DNA from 3 places in the Paraburkholderia sp. A1BS-2L genome. Region 3 is predicted to be linked to each of the others. Evidence: riboswitches for the same ligand, from Rfam matches in the RefSeq annotation. Region 3 holds a riboswitch; each other region holds the start of a gene.
What was found. A riboswitch is a leader RNA that binds a small molecule or an ion and turns the genes downstream of it on or off. The one in region 3 is predicted to bind cobalamin.

Region 1 (5,654 bases), on a different replicon from region 3:
TCGGCATCGTGGCGCGTTCGACGTACAGCGCGCGGCTCGCGAGCCCCAGTTCATCGAGCACGCCGCGGACTTTGGCGAAGTTGCGGCCGAGCTTCATGATCACGGCGGCGTCGGTTTGCGCGAGCTTGCTGCGCAGTTCGTCCTCGGACATGACGCCCGAGAGGATGGCGAGGCTCTGGTTGCGATAGACGAGCGGCGTGCCGAGCACCGCGGTTCCGCCCAGCATCGAGCAGACGCCCGGCACGACTTCGACGCGAAACTTGCCGGCCAGCCGGTCGTGCAGGTACATATAAGAGCCGTAGAAGAACGGATCGCCTTCGCATACGACGGCTACGTCGCGGCCCGCATCCAGGTGCTCGCCGATCACGGCTGCCGCCGTATCGTAGAAGTCGGCGATGATCGTCTCGTACGACAACGGCGGCTCGAGTGCCTCGGTTGTGACCGGGTAGACGAGCGGCAGCCGGATTTGCACGCCGTCGAGGTGCGATTCGACGATGCTGAACGCGTTGCCTTTCTTGCCCTTGGCCACGAAGTAGGCGACGACCGGCGCCGCCTTGAGCAGACGGAGTGCCTTGAGCGTCAGCAGTTCCGGATCGCCGGGCCCGACGCCGATGCCAAAGAGTTGCCCACGGTGATTCATCATTCGATTTCCGATGCCAGTGCGTTGACGGCGGCGGCGGCCATGGCGCTGCCGCCGCGCCGGCCTTCGACGATCACGTAGGGGACGCCGCGGCTGTCGGCGGCGAGCGCGGCCTTCGATTCCGCCGCACCGACGAATCCCACGGGAAATCCGAGGATCAGTGCAGGGCGCGGTGCGCCGGCGTCGAGCATGTCGAGCAGGTGGAACAGCGCGGTGGGTGCGTTGCCGATTGCGACGACGCTGCCTTCGAGCTTTGAGCGCCAGAGCTCGAGCGCCGCCGCCGAGCGCGTGTTGCCGATCGTGCGCGCGAGTTCCGGCACGGCCGGGTCGCCGAGCGTGCACAACACCTCATTGGAAGCGGGCAGACGCGCGCGCGTGACGCCTTGCGCAACCATGCGTGCATCGCAGAGGATCGGCGCGCCGCCGGCAAGCGCGTCGCGGCCGGCTGCGCCCGCGCCATCGGAGAAACGCAATGCATCGACGATATCGACCATCCCGCACGCGTGAATCACGCGAACGGCGAGTTTTTCGAGGTCGGGCGGGATGCGGGACAGGTCGGTTTCGGCGCGTATCGTGGCGAACGACTGGCGGTAGATCGTTTGTCCGTCGCGAACGTAGTCAGTCATCAAGTGTGCTCCGGGCGGCAGCGCCTAGCAGTCGGGCTGCCGCTTCGATGGTCAGATTTGTGCCGATGCGCACGCCAAAGCGTCCGGCGGCATCGGACGTGGCCAGGGGCACGCAGGCCGGCGACGGCTCCTGGCGATAGAGGTCGTAACGACCCGGTTCGACGGCCAGCAGCGTGTACGGCGCACAGTGCGCCGCCGCACACGAACGCGGGCAGCCGCTCAGATGGGCTGCGACGCCATCGGGCAGCCGTTGCGCGAGATCGAGCGCGTCGCGCTTGGTATCGGCGAGCCCTTTCGCGCAGCCTGTCGAGCCGGCGCATGCGATGAGCCGCGCGAGCGGCGCCCGAGCATCGAGCAGGAATCCGGGCGACGCGAGGCGCTGTTTGGCATCCTCGATAGCCGGGGCTGGCACATCGGGTATCAGCACGCTTTGCCATGGCGTCAACCTGAACGTGCCGTTGCCGTGGTCCTGGGCAAGCCGCGAGAGTGCGCGCAGACCCTGCGTATCGATACGGCCCAGCGGCGGCTGGCCGCCGACATGCGACAGGCGGGCATCGCGTTGCCGCCAGGCGCCGAATCGGCGGCCAGGGTCGGCGGGGGCGCGACGCCATGCGCAAACCGTGGAATCGCATCGCAGTTCGATGGCAGCGCGGGCGGCGGCGCGTGTCACGAGATCTGCGCCAGACAGCCGGCGGAGAAGGTCGCGCATGCGGTTTTCGTCGGGCGCGGCGACGTCGAGAAACGTGTGCAGCAGCGCCATGATCATGGTGGGGAGATCGCGCGCGCGAACCGCGGCCAGTGCGGGGTTTGCCGCACTGTCTTGCCACGCAGGCGGCTGCCCCGCAAGACCGATGGCGAACCACGGGTTGTCATCGGCTTTCGCTTCCATTGCAGCGAACCAGAGATCATGGGGATGATCGAGCGCGGCGAGACGCTCGCCGCCGTCGAGCAGCACGCAAAATTTGGGGGACAGCGCAGCAAGACGTGGCTCGCTTTGCAGCAGGAGAAGGATCTCCCGGGCGAGCGGTTGCGTGTCGCACAAGGCGTGTTCGTCGATGCCGGCGCTTGGGCTCAGCAGCAGATTGCGCACGTCGTCGGCTGCCGTTGCCTGCGATGCGGCCTGCGATGCGGCCTGCAATGGGGGCAAGGTCAGCGCGCACGGAACATGCGGCCCGAGGCCCGCATCGCGCAGTCGCCGGCTCAGTTCGGCTTCGTGACCCGATTTCACGCCGCGCAATTGCAGATTGGCGCGATTCGTCAGCTCGACGATTCCCGATGCATGCGCCCCGGCTGCATCGGCGATGGCGAGCGCCTGCGCCGCGTGCAGCACGCCGCCGGGCAGCTTGACGCGACACAGCCCGCCGTCGCGCGCAGCGACGATGCGCGACAACGCAGGGCAGGCCGATGGCCGTAACGAAGGCTGTGAAACGTGGCTCAAGGTTCAACGAAGTTGGCGTCGTACGACTGCCACGTTGTCTCGACAGGGAGAGAACGCGCACCGGTACACCCCGCCCGGTGATGGCTTGCACGATCGATGGGCCGGCAGGTCTCCTGGCTCGCAGGTCGTCGTCCACACCGGCCTTCCCGGTTCTCCAGTGGCACCCTGGGGGTGTGGACTCGCTGCTTACAGTTGCGGGGGCAGCCACAGCTTCAACTGTGTTCCCTTGAAGCCCCGAAGGGCACCGGCAAAGCGGGTATTATGCCTTTTTTCAGGAAGGCCTCGAAGCGCACAGGCGGTTGGCCAGTCACGGGTAGCGGATGACGAACGGGAGTGTGATGGGTTGCTGGCTGACGATTGTGGGTATCGGCGAGGACGGTTTCGCGGGGTTGGGGCGTGCGGCCCGGCGAGCGTTGCTGGATGCCGGCGTTGTCATCGGCGGTGAACGGCATCTGGCCATGCTGCCCGCGCGGATTCGCGCGCGTCGGCAAGCGTGGCCGAAACCGTTCGATATCGGCAGCATCGAGTCGCATCGCGGTACGCCGGTCTGCGTGCTGGCAAGCGGCGATCCGATGATGTTCGGCGTGGGGGCCACGCTCGCGCGTGTGATCCCGCCTGATCAGATGCGCGTGATTTCCGGCCCGTCTTCGTTATCGCTCGCGGCGGCGCGCCTTGGCTGGCCGTTGCAGGATGTCGAGACGGTGTCTCTTGTGAACCGGCCCATCGCTGTGCTGAACGCGCATTTGCGTGAGGGCGCACGCGTGCTGGTGCTGAGCCGGGACGGCGCAACGCCGTCTGCGATCGCCGGACTGCTGAACGAACGCGGATTCGGCGCGACCGAGATGGCGGTCTTCGAAAATCTCGCTGGACCGCGCGAGAAGCGCCTGCATTTGCGCGCAGACGCCTGGCAGGACACGTCGATCGGTGCGCTGAACATCGTGGCGCTAACCTGTCACGCTTGCCATACGCCTGGGGGGCCCGTTGGGCACGGGGGCCGGTCGTTGCCGCTGACGCATGGTCTGCCGGACGATGCTTTCCGGCACGACGGCCAGTTGACCAAGCGCGATGTGCGCGCGATCACGCTTGCGCGGCTTGCTCCGCTTCCTGGTGCGTTGCTGTGGGATGTTGGGGCAGGGTGCGGCTCGATCGGCATCGAATGGATGCGCGCGCATCCGGCGTGCCGTGCCGTCGCGATCGAGTCGGATGCGCGCAGGCAGGCTTTCATTTCGCACAACCGCGACGCGCTCGGTGTGCCGGATCTGCAACTGGTGGCGGGCCGGGCGCCCGATGCGCTGGCAGGACTGCCTGCTCCAGATGCGGTGTTCATCGGCGGTGGCGTGACCGTGCCGGGAGTGATCGATGCGTGCTGGGCGGCGCTGCGCGATGGCGGCCGGCTGGTGGCCAATGCGGTCACGCTTCAGGGCGAGGCGGTGCTGATCGACTGGCGTAACCGCCATGGCGGCACCCTGACGCGCATTGCGTTGAGCGAGGCCCAGCCGCTCGGCGGTTTCGATACGTGGCGTGCCACCTTGCCGATTACGTTGCTGGACGTGACGAAATCCGCCACGACCCGGGCCGGGGCGGAGGCACAGCCGTGACGATGCGCGACGAAACGCCGGAAGCGCCGCGTCCGCTGCGCAGCGGCTATACGACGGGCAGTTGCGCGACGGCTACGTCGCTGGCGGCTGCGCGTCTGTTGCTGGGCGGCCTTTGCACCGATGTCGCCCGAATCGTCCTGCCGAAAGGCCAGCATGTGCCGATGCCGCTCGCGTTCTGCCGCTTCATCAATGGGCGCGATGCGGCGGATGGGGCGGAAGCCGGAACGGTCAAGGATGCCGGCGACGATCCCGATGTCACGCATGGCGCGGTCGTGTTCGCCCGAGTGCAATTGAGCACGGAGCCGGGGGTGCGGTTTCATGCCGGCCCCGGCGTGGGCACCGTCACGCGCGCCGGTTTGACCTTGCCGGTCGGTGAGCCGGCCATCAATCCGGTGCCGCGCCGGATGATGTGCGAGCACCTTGCAGAACTCGCGGCGGAGTATGGATACGCGGGCGGCTTCGAGGTCACGATTGGCGTCGAGGGCGGTGAGGCGCTGGCGCTCAAGACGATGAATCCGCGGCTCGGCATCATCGGCGGGTTGTCGATCCTCGGTACGACCGGCATCGTGCGGCCGTTTTCGTGCTCGGCCTATATCGCGTCGATCCATCAGGGCATCGACGTTGCAAGGGCCAATGGCTACCAGCATATTGCCGCCTGCACCGGCAACGCGAGCGAGGACGCCATGCGCGCGCACTATGGCCTGCCCGACATCGCGCTGATCGAGATGGGGGATTTCGTCGGTGCCGTGCTCAAGCACCTGCGCCGCGCGCCGGTCGAGAAGCTGAGCCTGTGCGGCGGTTTCGGCAAGCTGAGCAAGCTGGCGGCGGGTCATCTCGACCTGCATAGCCGCAGCTCGAGCATCGACTTGCCGCTGCTCGCGCAATGGGCGGCGGAATCGGGCGCCGATGAGACCTTGCAGAACGATATCCGCGCGGCCAACACGAGCCAGCAGGCACTTGTGATGGCGACCCGGCGCGGCATTGCGCTCGGCGATGTCGTGTGCCGGCATGCTCTGCGCGTCGCACAGGGGGTCGTGCCGCCCGACGTTAGCGTCGAAGTGTTTGCTATCGACCGCGTGGGGAATTTCGTCGGAGTCGCGCAATGACCCGGGTTCTGCTGCTGGGCGGCACCGGTGATGCGCTGAAGATCGCACGGCGCCTCGGGCCAGGCGACGTCTACAGCCTGGCCGGATTAGGCCGGGTGCCGCAGGATCTCGCGTGCAAGGTTCGCGTCGGCGGCTTTGGCGGAGTCGAAGGGCTGGCCCGGTATGTCGACGTTCAGCGTATCGGCCTGATCGTCGATGCCACGCATCCGTACGCGGCGCGTATCAGCGCGAATGGGACGAGCGCGG
Region 2 (5,654 bases), on a different replicon from region 3:
ATGGCGATCTGCGTGCCTTCGAGCAGCCTCGGCTGCGCGTGGTGCCTATCGTGCGGCGCTGCATCGAACGAAACAGCCGCGGGCAATTCGGCCAGCGCCGTATCGGCGAGTGCCTGGGCCGTGAAGGCAATACGCGATTCGAGCTGGTCGATTTCGCCAGCCTGATGAAGCCCCAGATGCCGTTCCGGCAGCGCCATCTGCGCGGATGGGGCGAGATGCCCGAGCCAGCGCAGCCCGCCGGGCATGCCCGCCTGGATCATCTGCGCGTGACGCACCGAACTGACATGATTGGCCAGCACGCCATATATCGCCACATCCGTGCGGTAATGCGCAAGACCGAATGCGATGGCGCCGAACGTCTGTGCCATCGACTTCGCCGAAATCACGGCGACGACGGGCACGCCGAATTTAGCTGCGAGATCGGCGCTGCTGGGTGTGCCGTCGAAGAGTCCCATCACGCCTTCGATCAGGATGAGATCCGCCTGCGCAGCGGCCTCGGCCAGCAGCCGGCGGCACCCGTCTTCGCCTGCCATCCAGAGGTCGAGCGACTGGACCGGGGCGCCGCTTGCACGCTCCAGTATCATCGGGTCGAGGAAGTCCGGTCCCGTCTTGAAGACGCGCACGCGCCGGCCGAGCTGGCGGTGCAGCAGCGCAAGGCCTGCCGTGATCGTGGTCTTTCCCTGGCCGGATGCGGGCGCGCTGACGAACAGCGCTGGACAGGACGGCATGGTTAGAACTCCACACCTTTCTGCGCCTTTACGCCCTGTTCCTTATAAGGATGCTTCACGAGGCGCATTTCCGTGACGAGATCGGCTGCCTCGATGAGCGCATCGGGCGCGTGGCGGCCGGTGACTACGACATGCTGCGCCGGGCCACGCGCGCTCAGCACAGCGAGCACTTCATCGAGCGGCAGGTATTCGTACTTGAGGACAGTGTTGAGTTCGTCGAGGATCACCATCCGGTAGTTGTCGCTCTGGATCATTGCGACGGCCTGATCCCAGCCTTTGCGGGCCGTGGCCATGTCGGCCTCGCGGTTCTGCGTGTTCCATGTATAGCCATCACCCATCGTGACGAAATCGCACATCGGATGTGCGCCGAGAAAATCACGCTCGGACGTATGCAACGCGCCCTTGATGAACTGCACGACACCGAGACGCTCGTTGTGGCCCAGCATTCGCACGGCCATGCCGAAAGCCGCCGTACTCTTGCCTTTGCCATTGCCGGTATGCACGATCAGCAGGCCTTTTTCATGCGTGGCGGCAGCCTGCTTCTTTTCGTGTCCTTCGCGACGGCGTTGGGTCATGCGCAGATGGGATTCGCTATCGGTCTTCATGATGTCCTTGTTTGTTGTCTGTGTGATCCGGCTGCATCGGGCTGACCGTGCCAATGGCAACCGTGACGCCATCGAGCGCGAGCTTGCCGCGCAGCAGCCGGGCACCGGGGGCAGCGAGCAGCGCACAAGGCTCGCATACACCCGCGACGCCGAGCTTCTCGCGTGCAACCGGCGAACGCGTGAGCGACGGATTTTCGTCGAGACAGGCACGTATTTCCTCCGCCCGGACGCCGACCAGCGGCATCCGATGCTGCTCGCAGAACGCCAGCAGGGCCGGCTCGTGCACTTTGTCTTGCAGTGTGGCCACGCACATGACTTCGGCCATGTCGCCTGATTCCAGCATCCCAAGCGCCATCCTGACGGCGGCCTCGATCTGGCCGGGAGTGACATCGCGCCGGAAGCCCAGGCCGATGGTCAACAGACCCGGTCGCCGCCCCGCAGGGGGCAGGGCATCGGTGCGGGCCAGCGGCGCCACTTTGCCGATCACCAGAATCGCCGGCGAGCCGAGGCTGGCGGAAGGAGCATGCATATTTCGGAGGCGCGTCGAAAGGGGATGAAACGAAAGGGGATGAAACGTTGCCTGTCCCTGGACAACAGGCAAATAGCCGAAGATCTCTTTTTTCACGATACCACACGCCCGCTGCAAGGCCCGAGGCTCGCCTCTTTCTTGACTGGCGCGCAGGCGGCACCTACACTCCCGGCTAATCTGGTGCTCGCGCACGCGTTCCGACGTGCGCAGTTAAACGGGAAACAGCGGTTCGATGCAGCGATGCGCTGCGGCGACCCCACCTGTGCTGCCCCCGCAACGGTAAGCGAACGTGTCGCTCGAGAGCGATACACGGCCGACTTCTACACATACGTGCCACGTATGTGCGCAACCACTGCGCTCAACGCCTGTCCATCCACAGGTCGCGCGGGAAGGTGAAGCGGCTTTTCGCCAGCCCGGAGACCGGCCGGAGAAGACGACACGCGCTGCGGGTAGGCGGCGCGCTGCCGAACCATCGCATTCATCACGCGTTTTCGTCACGCCTCAAGCCTCATGCCAGCAACGGCACGGGAGTGATGTTGCACGCGACCACCGCCATCGAGACCTTTCATGTCCACCTCCATGCGCAAGATTCCTGTGACCGTCATCACGGGCTTTCTCGGCAGCGGCAAGACCACGCTGCTGCGCCACATCCTGTCCAACGCGAACGGCCTGCGCGTTGCCGTGATCGTCAACGAATTCGGCGAGCTCGGGATCGACGGCGAAATCCTCAAGGGCTGCGGGATCGGCTGCGATGAATCCGGCGAGCAAACCGAAGGCCAGCTGTACGAGCTGGCGAACGGCTGCCTGTGCTGCACCGTGCAAGAAGAGTTTTTCCCGGTCATGGAAGCACTCGTCGAGCGACGCGACCAGATCGACCATGTGCTGATCGAGACGTCGGGGCTCGCATTGCCCAAACCGCTCGTGCAGGCTTTCAACTGGCCGTCGATCCGCAGCAGCTTCACGGTCGATGCGGTGGTCACGGTCGTGGACGGCCCGGCCGCCGCGAGCGGGCAGTTCGCCGAAGATCCCGAGGCCGTGGACGAACAGCGCAAGGCCGATCCGAATCTCGATCATGAATCGCCGCTGCACGAGCTGTTCGAGGACCAGTTGAGCGCGGCGGATCTCGTCGTGCTCAACAAGACCGATCTCCTCGATGGCGCGCAACAGGCGGCCGTGGCCGCGTTGATCCGCGAAGACATTCCCGCGCATGTGAAGATCGTCCCTGCCCACAATGGCCGGCTCGATTTGCCGGTGCTGCTCGGCCTGAACTCGGCGTCCGAGGAGACGATCGATCAGCGTCACGATCATCACGGTTCGGCGCACGATGCCGATCACCATCACGACGATTTCGACTCGGTCGTCGTGTCGGGCGCGCCTGCATCGCGCGATGCCGCAATCGCCGCGTTGCGGCAGTTGGTCGAGCACCACACGATCTATCGCGCGAAGGGTTTCGCGGCGCTGCCGGGCGCACCGATGCGTCTCGTGATCCAGGGTGTGGGCGCGCGCTTCGACAGCTATTTCGATCGCCGCTGGCGCGATGACGAAGCGCGTACGAGCCGCTTCGTCCTGATCGGCGAGGATCTGGATCAAGCGGTGCTTCAGCGCGCGCTCGATGCCGCGCTTGATGCCGCTCCCGGCGCGCAGTCTGTCACCGCGCCGGCCTGAGCGCATTCACGGCAGGCATCGCATGCACCTGTTGCGAACGGTCCCGGGCGGCTTCGTCGACGACACGGCGGGCGTGATCCGCATCGATCAACGTCCGGCCGACATCGTCGTGCTCAGCTCGGCCGATACGACGCTGTCGCTGCTGGCGAGCGTCGTCGAGCGGCTCGGGCCGGATTTTCCGAGCCTGAGGCTCGCGAACGTCACCTGGCTGCGCCAGCCTGCTTCGGTCGATTTTTACGTCGACGACGTGCTGCAACATGCGCGCGTCGTGGTGGTCGATCACCTCGGCGGCGAGGCTTACTGGCCCTACGGCATCGAGCGGGTCGTCGATCTCGCGGAAAAACGCGGACAGATGCTCGTGATGTTCTCGGGCGACCTCCAGGAAGATCCGAACCTGATCGCGCAGAGCACGGCCAGTCCCGAGTTCTGCACACGCCTGTGGCGATACCTGCGCGAGGGCGGACCGGCCAACGCCGAAGCCTTCATGCGCGCGATTGCCTGGCATGCGCTCGACTGGGGCGACGAACCGGCCTTGCCGATGCCGGTGCCCAATGCCGTGCTCTACCATCCAGAACGCGATACGCCGACGGCCGCCGACTGGCAGGCCCGCTGGCAGGCCACGGCGCCTGTTGTGGCGATCCTCTTTTATCGCGCGCATCTGCAGGCCGCGAACACGGCCGTGTTCGATGCGCTCATCGATGCGCTCGAAGCACGCGCGCTGAATCCGCTGCCGATTGCGATCACCTCGCTCAAGGACGCCGTGAGCCGCGATGTCGTTGCGCGGCTGTGCGACGAGCATGACGTCGGGCTGGTGCTCAACACGACGGCCTTCGCGGCATCGACGCCAGACGATCCGGAGCAGTTGCCCGTATTCGGTGTGGACGCGCCGGTTTTGCAGGTCATCCTGAGCGGCGGGAATCGCGACCATTGGGTCAAGGACAATCAAGGCCTCAATTCGCGCGATATCGCGATGCATGTGGCGCTGCCCGAAGTGGACGGCCGCATCATTACGCGGGCAATCAGTTTCAAGGGGCTCGCGTATCGTTGCCCCCATACCGAAGTCGACGTGGTGCGCTACCAGCCGGACATGGAGCGTGTCGCGTTCGTTGCGGAGCTGAGCCGGCGCTGGTGCCGGTTGCGCAGCCTGCGCAACGACGAAAAGCGACTGGCCCTCGTGCTGGCCAATTACCCGGCCAGCGAGGGGCGCATCGGCAATGGTGTGGGGCTCGACACCCCTGCCTCGGTCGTCGGGATCTTGAGATCGCTGCGTGAGCAGGGTTATCGCGTCGATGCCTTGCCCGACGACGGCGAGGCGCTGATGACCCGCCTCACGCAGGGCGTGACCAACGATCCGGAGGTGCGCGATCTGCGTCCGGCATTGCAGAGCCTGCCGCTCGACGATTACCTGAGGTCGTTCGCGGCACTGCCCGTCGAAATACGCGACGCATTGAACGCGCGCTGGGGTCCGCCGGAAAACGACCCGACGGTTCGCCAGGGGCGCTTCATGATCGCCGGCTGGCGCTGCGCTCGCGTGTTCATCGGCATCCAGCCGTCGCGTTCGCGGGTGGCGGGCGACTACGCGAGCTACCACGACGCCGATCTCGTTCCGCCGCATGCCTACCTGGCGTTCTACTTCTGGTTGCGCGAGGTTTTCGGTGTCGATGCGCTCGTGCACGTCGGCAAGCACGGCAGCCTCGAATGGCTGCCTGGCAAGAGCGTCGCACTCAGCGACAGTTGCTGGCCCGACCTGACACTCGGGCCGATGCCGCACCTCTATCCGTTCATCGTCAACGATCCGGGCGAGGGGAGCCAGGCGAAACGGCGGGCGCAGGCCGTCATCATCGATCACCTGATGCCGCCACTGACGCGCGCCGAGTCCTATGGCCCGTTGCAGGACCTGGAGCGGCAGGTCGATGAATATTACGAGGCGCTGATGGTCGATGCGCGTCGTGCGAAGCTGCTTCGAGGCACGATCCTCGATACGATCGTCAAGCACCGTCTGCACGAAGAACTGAGTCTTTCGAAGCCGCGCGGACAGGACGAGGAAGACGAGTTGCTCACGCGCGTCGATGCCTGGTTATGCGAATTGAAGGAAGCGCAGATTCGCGATGGCCTGCACGTGTTCGG
Region 3 (5,654 bases):
CCGGCTCGATTCGCGAAGCCTGCCTCGCCGGGCGCGACTACGCGTCCGATGCGCTGTTGCGGCGCTACGAGCACAAGCATCGTCTGGCAACGCGCCCACTCTATCTGATCACCGGCATGATCGCGTCGATCTACACGCGGGATCATCTGCCTGCACGCCTGGCGCGCGATGTCCTGTTGCGCGCGGGCGATCATCTGCGTCCCTTCAAGCGAGGCGTGGCCGCTTACCTGGCGGGGGGGCTCTGAGCCATGACCAGCAACGGCAAAACCCATGCGCAGCAGCAAGCCACGCGCGCCGAAGACAAGCGCGTCGTCAACGGCCGCGGAGATATCAATCAGCTCGCGCCGTTTCGCTATCCGTGGGCGTGGGAGTGCTTTCTGAGCGCGAACCGCAATCACTGGACGCCGCTCGAAATTTCCATGAGCGACGACGTGCACGATTACCAGCAGCGCCTGACCGAAACGGAACGACACGTTTTCGAAAACGTGCTCGCCTACCTCACCACGTCGGACATTCTGGCGATGCGCAATATCGGGCTCGCGGTAATGGAAAAGATGACCGCGCCCGAATTGCAAATCTATCAGGCTCGCCAGGTCTACGAAGAAGCGTTGCATACCTGGACTTACCAGCACTGCATCGAAACGCTCGGGCTTGACCAACAGGAAATCTATAACCGCTATCGCGTCGTGCCCGAAATTCACGCCAAGATCGCGCTCGCGAACCAGCGGCTCGAACGCATTCTGGCGCCCGGCCTCGACCTCTCGAACCGCGACACGCTGCACGAATTCGCGCTCGCCTACCTGTTTTTCGCGGCCGTGTTCGAGGGCTGCTGGTTCTACAACGGCTTTACGCCGGTATTCGCGCTCCAGCGGCGCGGGTTGATGAAGGCGACCGCGCAGCAGTTCCAGTACATCATGCGCGACGAGGTGCTGCATTGCGGCTTTGGCATCCGCGTCATCCGGCAGCTACTGGAAGAGGAGAACCTGCAACTCGATCCGCGCGCCGTGCAACGGATCTGGGAAGAAGCCGATGCGGCGGAAACGGCTTATGCGGGCTATATCCTGCGCGAGCCGATTCTGGGTTACTCGGCCGATTTGCATTGCGCACAGTTCCGCTACATCGCGAACCGTCGCGCGGGTCAGTTGGGGATGCCCGCGCCGTTTCCCGGTGCCGAAAACGTGCTGCCCTGGCTCGACGAGCAGGCCAATTTGCGCAAGGAGAAGAATTTCTTCGAAACTCGCGTGACCGAGTATCAGACGGGCGGCGCGCTGGACTGGAATTAGGCCTCGGGGCTGAATCGCCGTGCCCTTGGGCCCGCGCCCAAGGGCGTTTTCACAACGCCCGATGCATATCGGGTTGACGCCCGCCACGCGCGGCCATTACCCTTGCGCCCTGATGGTTCCCGGCGACGGGATCAAAAGGGAACGCAGTGGGGCCGCCCGACCCCGAGTCTGCGGCTGCCCCCGCAACTGTGAGCGGCAAGTCCATGCCAAACGCGCCACTGGGAAACCGGGAAGGCCGGCAAGGGGCGTCGACCCGCGAGCCAGGAGACCTGCCATCGACCGAGGTCCAAGCAGCCGCACGGGGCGGGGTGTCCCGATGCGCAAGCACCGCCCGTGCGCGGTCGCCCGTTGCAAGGACAGCCCGACCTCAGGATCAGTTGCATGTCCACCACGATTGAAACGGCTTCCGCCCAGGAAGCCCGTTGCCGCTGCATTGACGAACGCTTTGGCCAGCGCACAAGCTACATTCCGCCGGCTCCCGGCGGCTCCGGACAAGACCGCCGGCCGAAACTCCGCCATCTCGCCGCCGCGTGCGCCATGAGCGTTTATGCATGGCACAGCGCTGCCGCTGCCGCGCCCGTGACGCCCGTACCGCCCACGATGCCCGCGACGCAGCCGCCGGCCGCCGCCGCATCCGCCGAATCCGCCGAATCCGCCGAATCCGCCGCCTCGGACAACGACACCACGCTGTCGACCATCCTCGTGGTCGGCGACACCCAGCATCTGCCGCAATCGTTCGACCAGCGCTACGCGAGCACGCAGGTGCTCACGCGCGAAGACCTCGACCGCCTCTCGCCCGCCGACCCGAGCATCACGCAGGCGCTCGCCACGCTGCCGGGCGTGACCGTGTCGCAAAGCGGCGGGCCGGGCTCGCTGGCTTCGGTGAGCATTCGCGGCTCGTCGCCCGAGCAGGTGGCCGTGTTCATCGACGGGATCCGCATTGGCTCCGTGACCACGGGCATGCCCGAATGGGCCGACCTGCCGACCGATGCGTTCGACCGCGTCGAGGTGATCTCGGGCCCCGCTGCCGCCTCGTTCGGCGCGGACGCCGTGGGCGGCGTCGTGCAACTCTTCACGCGCCACGCGTCGAATCAGCCGAACCGGACCACGGTGTCGTTCGGCGGCGGGTCCAACAAGACCTTCGACACGATGCTGAGCACCTCGGGCACCGTGCCCTCGAGCGGACCGCTCGCGGCGCTCGAAGGCCTCACGTATTCACTGGGGCTGCACGACTACAACACCGCGGGCATCGACGCGACCCGGCCCTGGGCCTACGGTCACGAGGACGGCCGCAATCCGTATCACGCCCAGGACGTGAATGGGCGGCTTGGCTATGCGCACGACAACTGGTCGATTTCCACATTTGCGCTGTATCACCAGTCCGATCTGTCCTATGACAACGCGGGCGGCAACGACCGGCAGCGCGACCATCAACTCACGACCGGCGCGGCGTTTCACCTCGACATCACGCCGTTCACGCAATTCGACCAGTCGGTGGGCTACGCGACCGATCGCCAGTTCATCTACTCGAACGATCCCGCGATACCGACCGATCAATTCGACTCGACGCGCTTCTCCACGTCGACTTCGATCACGCATCAGGAGCGTGGGCACACGCTGTTCGGGCAGCCGCTTTCAGGCGAAACCAAGCTCGCCTACGACTTCTCGCGCGAACTGGCGTACTTGCCCGTCGAGGTGCCCAGCGGCTTGCCGGCGCGCAACGACTCCGCAGTCTCTTTGCACCAGTCGGCAACGCTCGGCGACGTGACGCTGTTCCTCGCCGGACGCCACGAGATCGTCCAGGGGCAGGCCGTCAATACGGGCAACGCCGCGCTCTCGTGGGCGATCACGCCGGTCTACACAGCGCGCGTTTCCTATGGCAATGCGTTCCGGCTGCCGACCTTCAACGATCTGTACTATCCGGGCTACGCGAACCCCAACCTCCAGCCAGAACGCAGCGACACGATCGAAGCGGCGCTCGATGCCAACACGTCGTACGGCACCTTCACGGCCGCCGTGTACGACACGCGCGTGCACGACCTCATCACCTACGATTCGCAGACCTTTCTGCCCGTAAACGTCGGGCGTGCGCACATTCAGGGGCTCGACCTCTCGTACAAGGGCACGCTCGGGGCGTCCACACCCGTGAGTCTGGCGATCGGCATTCTGAATCCGCAGGACGTGACCGACCAGACCTGGCTCAATCGCCGCCCGCGCCAAACCGTGAGCCTGAGCGTCGACCATACGTGGGACGAATTCAACCTCCACGCGCTCAGCACCGGCGTGTCATTGCTTTACGGCGGCTCGACCTTCGACGATCAGTTCAATACGCTGTATTTGCCGTCGTACACGACGGTGAGCCTGCGTGCTTCGTATAAGGTGAATGCGCACCTGTTGCTGTCCGCGTCGATCTCGAATCTGTTCAACCGGCAGTACATGACCACGTACGGCTATAACAGCCTCGGCCGGACCGCGTTCGGCAAACTCACCTATACATTCTGATTGCGCGCTGCACCGATTACACCTTCCTTTCAGAAATTGCCGCGCGCAAATGGTAATGACGCAAATGATGGCCGAAATAATCGGGCCCAGCATTGCGGAAATTGTTAATTGAGGATGATGGAAAAAAGATGCCGCCAGTCGATCTGCGGCGACACCGGTAGCCTGTGTTGCGCTGTCCCGTTCGGGAATGGCGCGACACCGGCTACGGTCAGGTGAGTTATCGAACAGCTTGATCCAGCCGTTCGATCAGAGAAGGATCAGGCTGCAGTTGCGGGCGCTGCGGCGGCCGGCGCGGATGCGCGTGTCTTTCTTGCAGGCATCTTGCGCGTTGCTGCAGCTTTCTTTGCGGGAGCAGCTTTCTTGCGCCCAGGCCTGCCAGCCGCTGCTTTTTTAACGGCGGTGGTTTTTGCGCCAGCCTTTTTTGCTGCCGCACGTTTCACCACGGCCTTCTTCGCGCCAGCGGCTTTGGCCGATGCCGCCCTGGGCGCCGCGCCCGCCGTGATCAGGAATTTCGAGCGGTCCTTGGCATCGCGAATCCAGGCGGGTGCACGCCCGCGTCCGCTCCAGGTTGCGCCGGTTTTCGGATCGGCGTATTTCGCCGCGACCGGATGTGCGTTGGGATGCAGCGCTTTCGCTGCGCCATTCGCAGCCTTGACGCCGGGCCTGCGGCCGCGTCTTTTGCCAACGAAGCGCTCGATATCGGCAACGCTCAAACCGTGCTTTTGCATCAGATCGCGAATTCTCGCGAGACCGATGGACGATTGCTTTTCGGCAATCGCTACCGCCTGTTTCTCAAGCTTTGCAATCTTCAGCTTGATTGCGTCCAACGTAACCATACTCATTCTCCCTGTCAGGAATCCCACCCCCAAGCAGCTGTTTGAACTTCGTTTGCATGTCGAAGTTTGGCTTGGCCCATATAGGCAATGCCATCATGGCATACCCAATTATGACGGCAAAGCGGCAATACATGCAAATTGACTGCTATTGGCCCAACGATTCGCAGACTCAATCCATGGCAATTTCGATATCGAATTCTTCCAAATCCTTTCACTCGACGATATCTACTTGCACGATAGTCGCAAGCCGGTCCGCACACAACTGATTTGGGCCGCACGATGTGGATTTCGAGAAAATTCGAGTTTGTCGCGAAACGCTGTGGACTTGCGAAATGACAGGCGGCGCTTTTAGCCCGTTTCAAGTGCGGATGATCGCCTTCGCGCAATGACGATTACACGTTATTTCAGCAAATGCGGGGCAGCCAGCTAGAGGTATTGGTATTGGTATTGGGTTTCGCGGCTCTTGTTGACGAGAATGTTGGACCTCACCACTGCCATGCGCGTGCAGTAGTCGGCGCCGAACGCCGCGCCATTGACGATCGCGTTCTGGTGATTCCGCGGCGGCTTGCCGAAGATGTCGAAGTGGGGGAGGTGCTACGGATTGGATCGGCCTCGAACGCAGGACTGCGCGGCCTTCGCGCGGCAGTCGCCCACGCGGAACACGCCGCAAACTACGCCGGCCAGGACGGCCGGCGCGGCTTGCGGCGAAATGAGACGAGTACAGCGTTACTGCATGTGCTGGCCGCCGTTGATGGGGATATTCGCGCCGGTCACGAAGCTGGCGTCGTCCGAGCAGAGGAACAGCACGAGCGCGGCAACTTCATTCGGGCTGCCGAGACGGCCCATCGGGATCTGCGGGATGATCTTCGTATCGAGAATCTCCTGCGGAATGGCGGTTACCATCTTCGTTGCAAGATAGCCCGGCGAAATCGTGTTCACCGTCACGCCCTTGCGAGCGACTTCGAGTGCGAGCGATTTCGTGAAGCCGTGCATGCCGGCCTTCGCCGCTGCATAGTTCGTCTGGCCCACGGCG

Region 1: linked by a shared signal. The riboswitch ahead of cobG (precorrin-3B synthase) and the one ahead of P5W98_RS28945 (TonB-dependent receptor domain-containing protein) in region 3 are both predicted to bind cobalamin.
Region 2: linked by a shared signal. The riboswitch ahead of cobW (cobalamin biosynthesis protein CobW) and the one ahead of P5W98_RS28945 (TonB-dependent receptor domain-containing protein) in region 3 are both predicted to bind cobalamin.

What each region holds. Positions count from the first base shown of each region.
Region 1 is NZ_CP120429.1:699,238-704,891, reverse strand. Features, by position in the region: gene P5W98_RS18025 (precorrin-2 C(20)-methyltransferase) at 1-640, opposite strand, end outside; gene P5W98_RS18020 (precorrin-8X methylmutase) at 640-1,266, opposite strand; gene cobG (precorrin-3B synthase) at 1,259-2,656, opposite strand; cobalamin riboswitch at 2,791-2,968, opposite strand; gene cbiE (precorrin-6y C5,15-methyltransferase (decarboxylating) subunit CbiE) at 3,043-4,302, shown strand; gene P5W98_RS18005 (cobalt-precorrin-5B (C(1))-methyltransferase) at 4,305-5,408, shown strand; gene P5W98_RS18000 (cobalt-precorrin-6A reductase) at 5,405-5,654, shown strand, end outside.
Region 2 is NZ_CP120429.1:710,193-715,846, reverse strand. Features, by position in the region: gene P5W98_RS18065 (cobyrinate a,c-diamide synthase) at 1-728, opposite strand, end outside; gene cobO (cob(I)yrinic acid a,c-diamide adenosyltransferase) at 731-1,333, opposite strand; gene P5W98_RS18055 (cobalamin biosynthesis protein) at 1,320-1,958, opposite strand; cobalamin riboswitch at 2,024-2,305, shown strand; gene cobW (cobalamin biosynthesis protein CobW) at 2,430-3,527, shown strand; gene cobN (cobaltochelatase subunit CobN) at 3,550-5,654, shown strand, end outside.
Region 3 is NZ_CP120430.1:971,472-977,125, forward strand. Features, by position in the region: gene ubiM (5-demethoxyubiquinol-8 5-hydroxylase UbiM) at 1-245, shown strand, start outside; gene P5W98_RS28940 (ribonucleotide-diphosphate reductase subunit beta) at 249-1,283, shown strand; cobalamin riboswitch at 1,380-1,574, shown strand; gene P5W98_RS28945 (TonB-dependent receptor domain-containing protein) at 1,884-3,785, shown strand; gene P5W98_RS28950 (H-NS histone family protein) at 4,043-4,621, opposite strand; gene phbB (acetoacetyl-CoA reductase) at 5,348-5,654, opposite strand, start outside.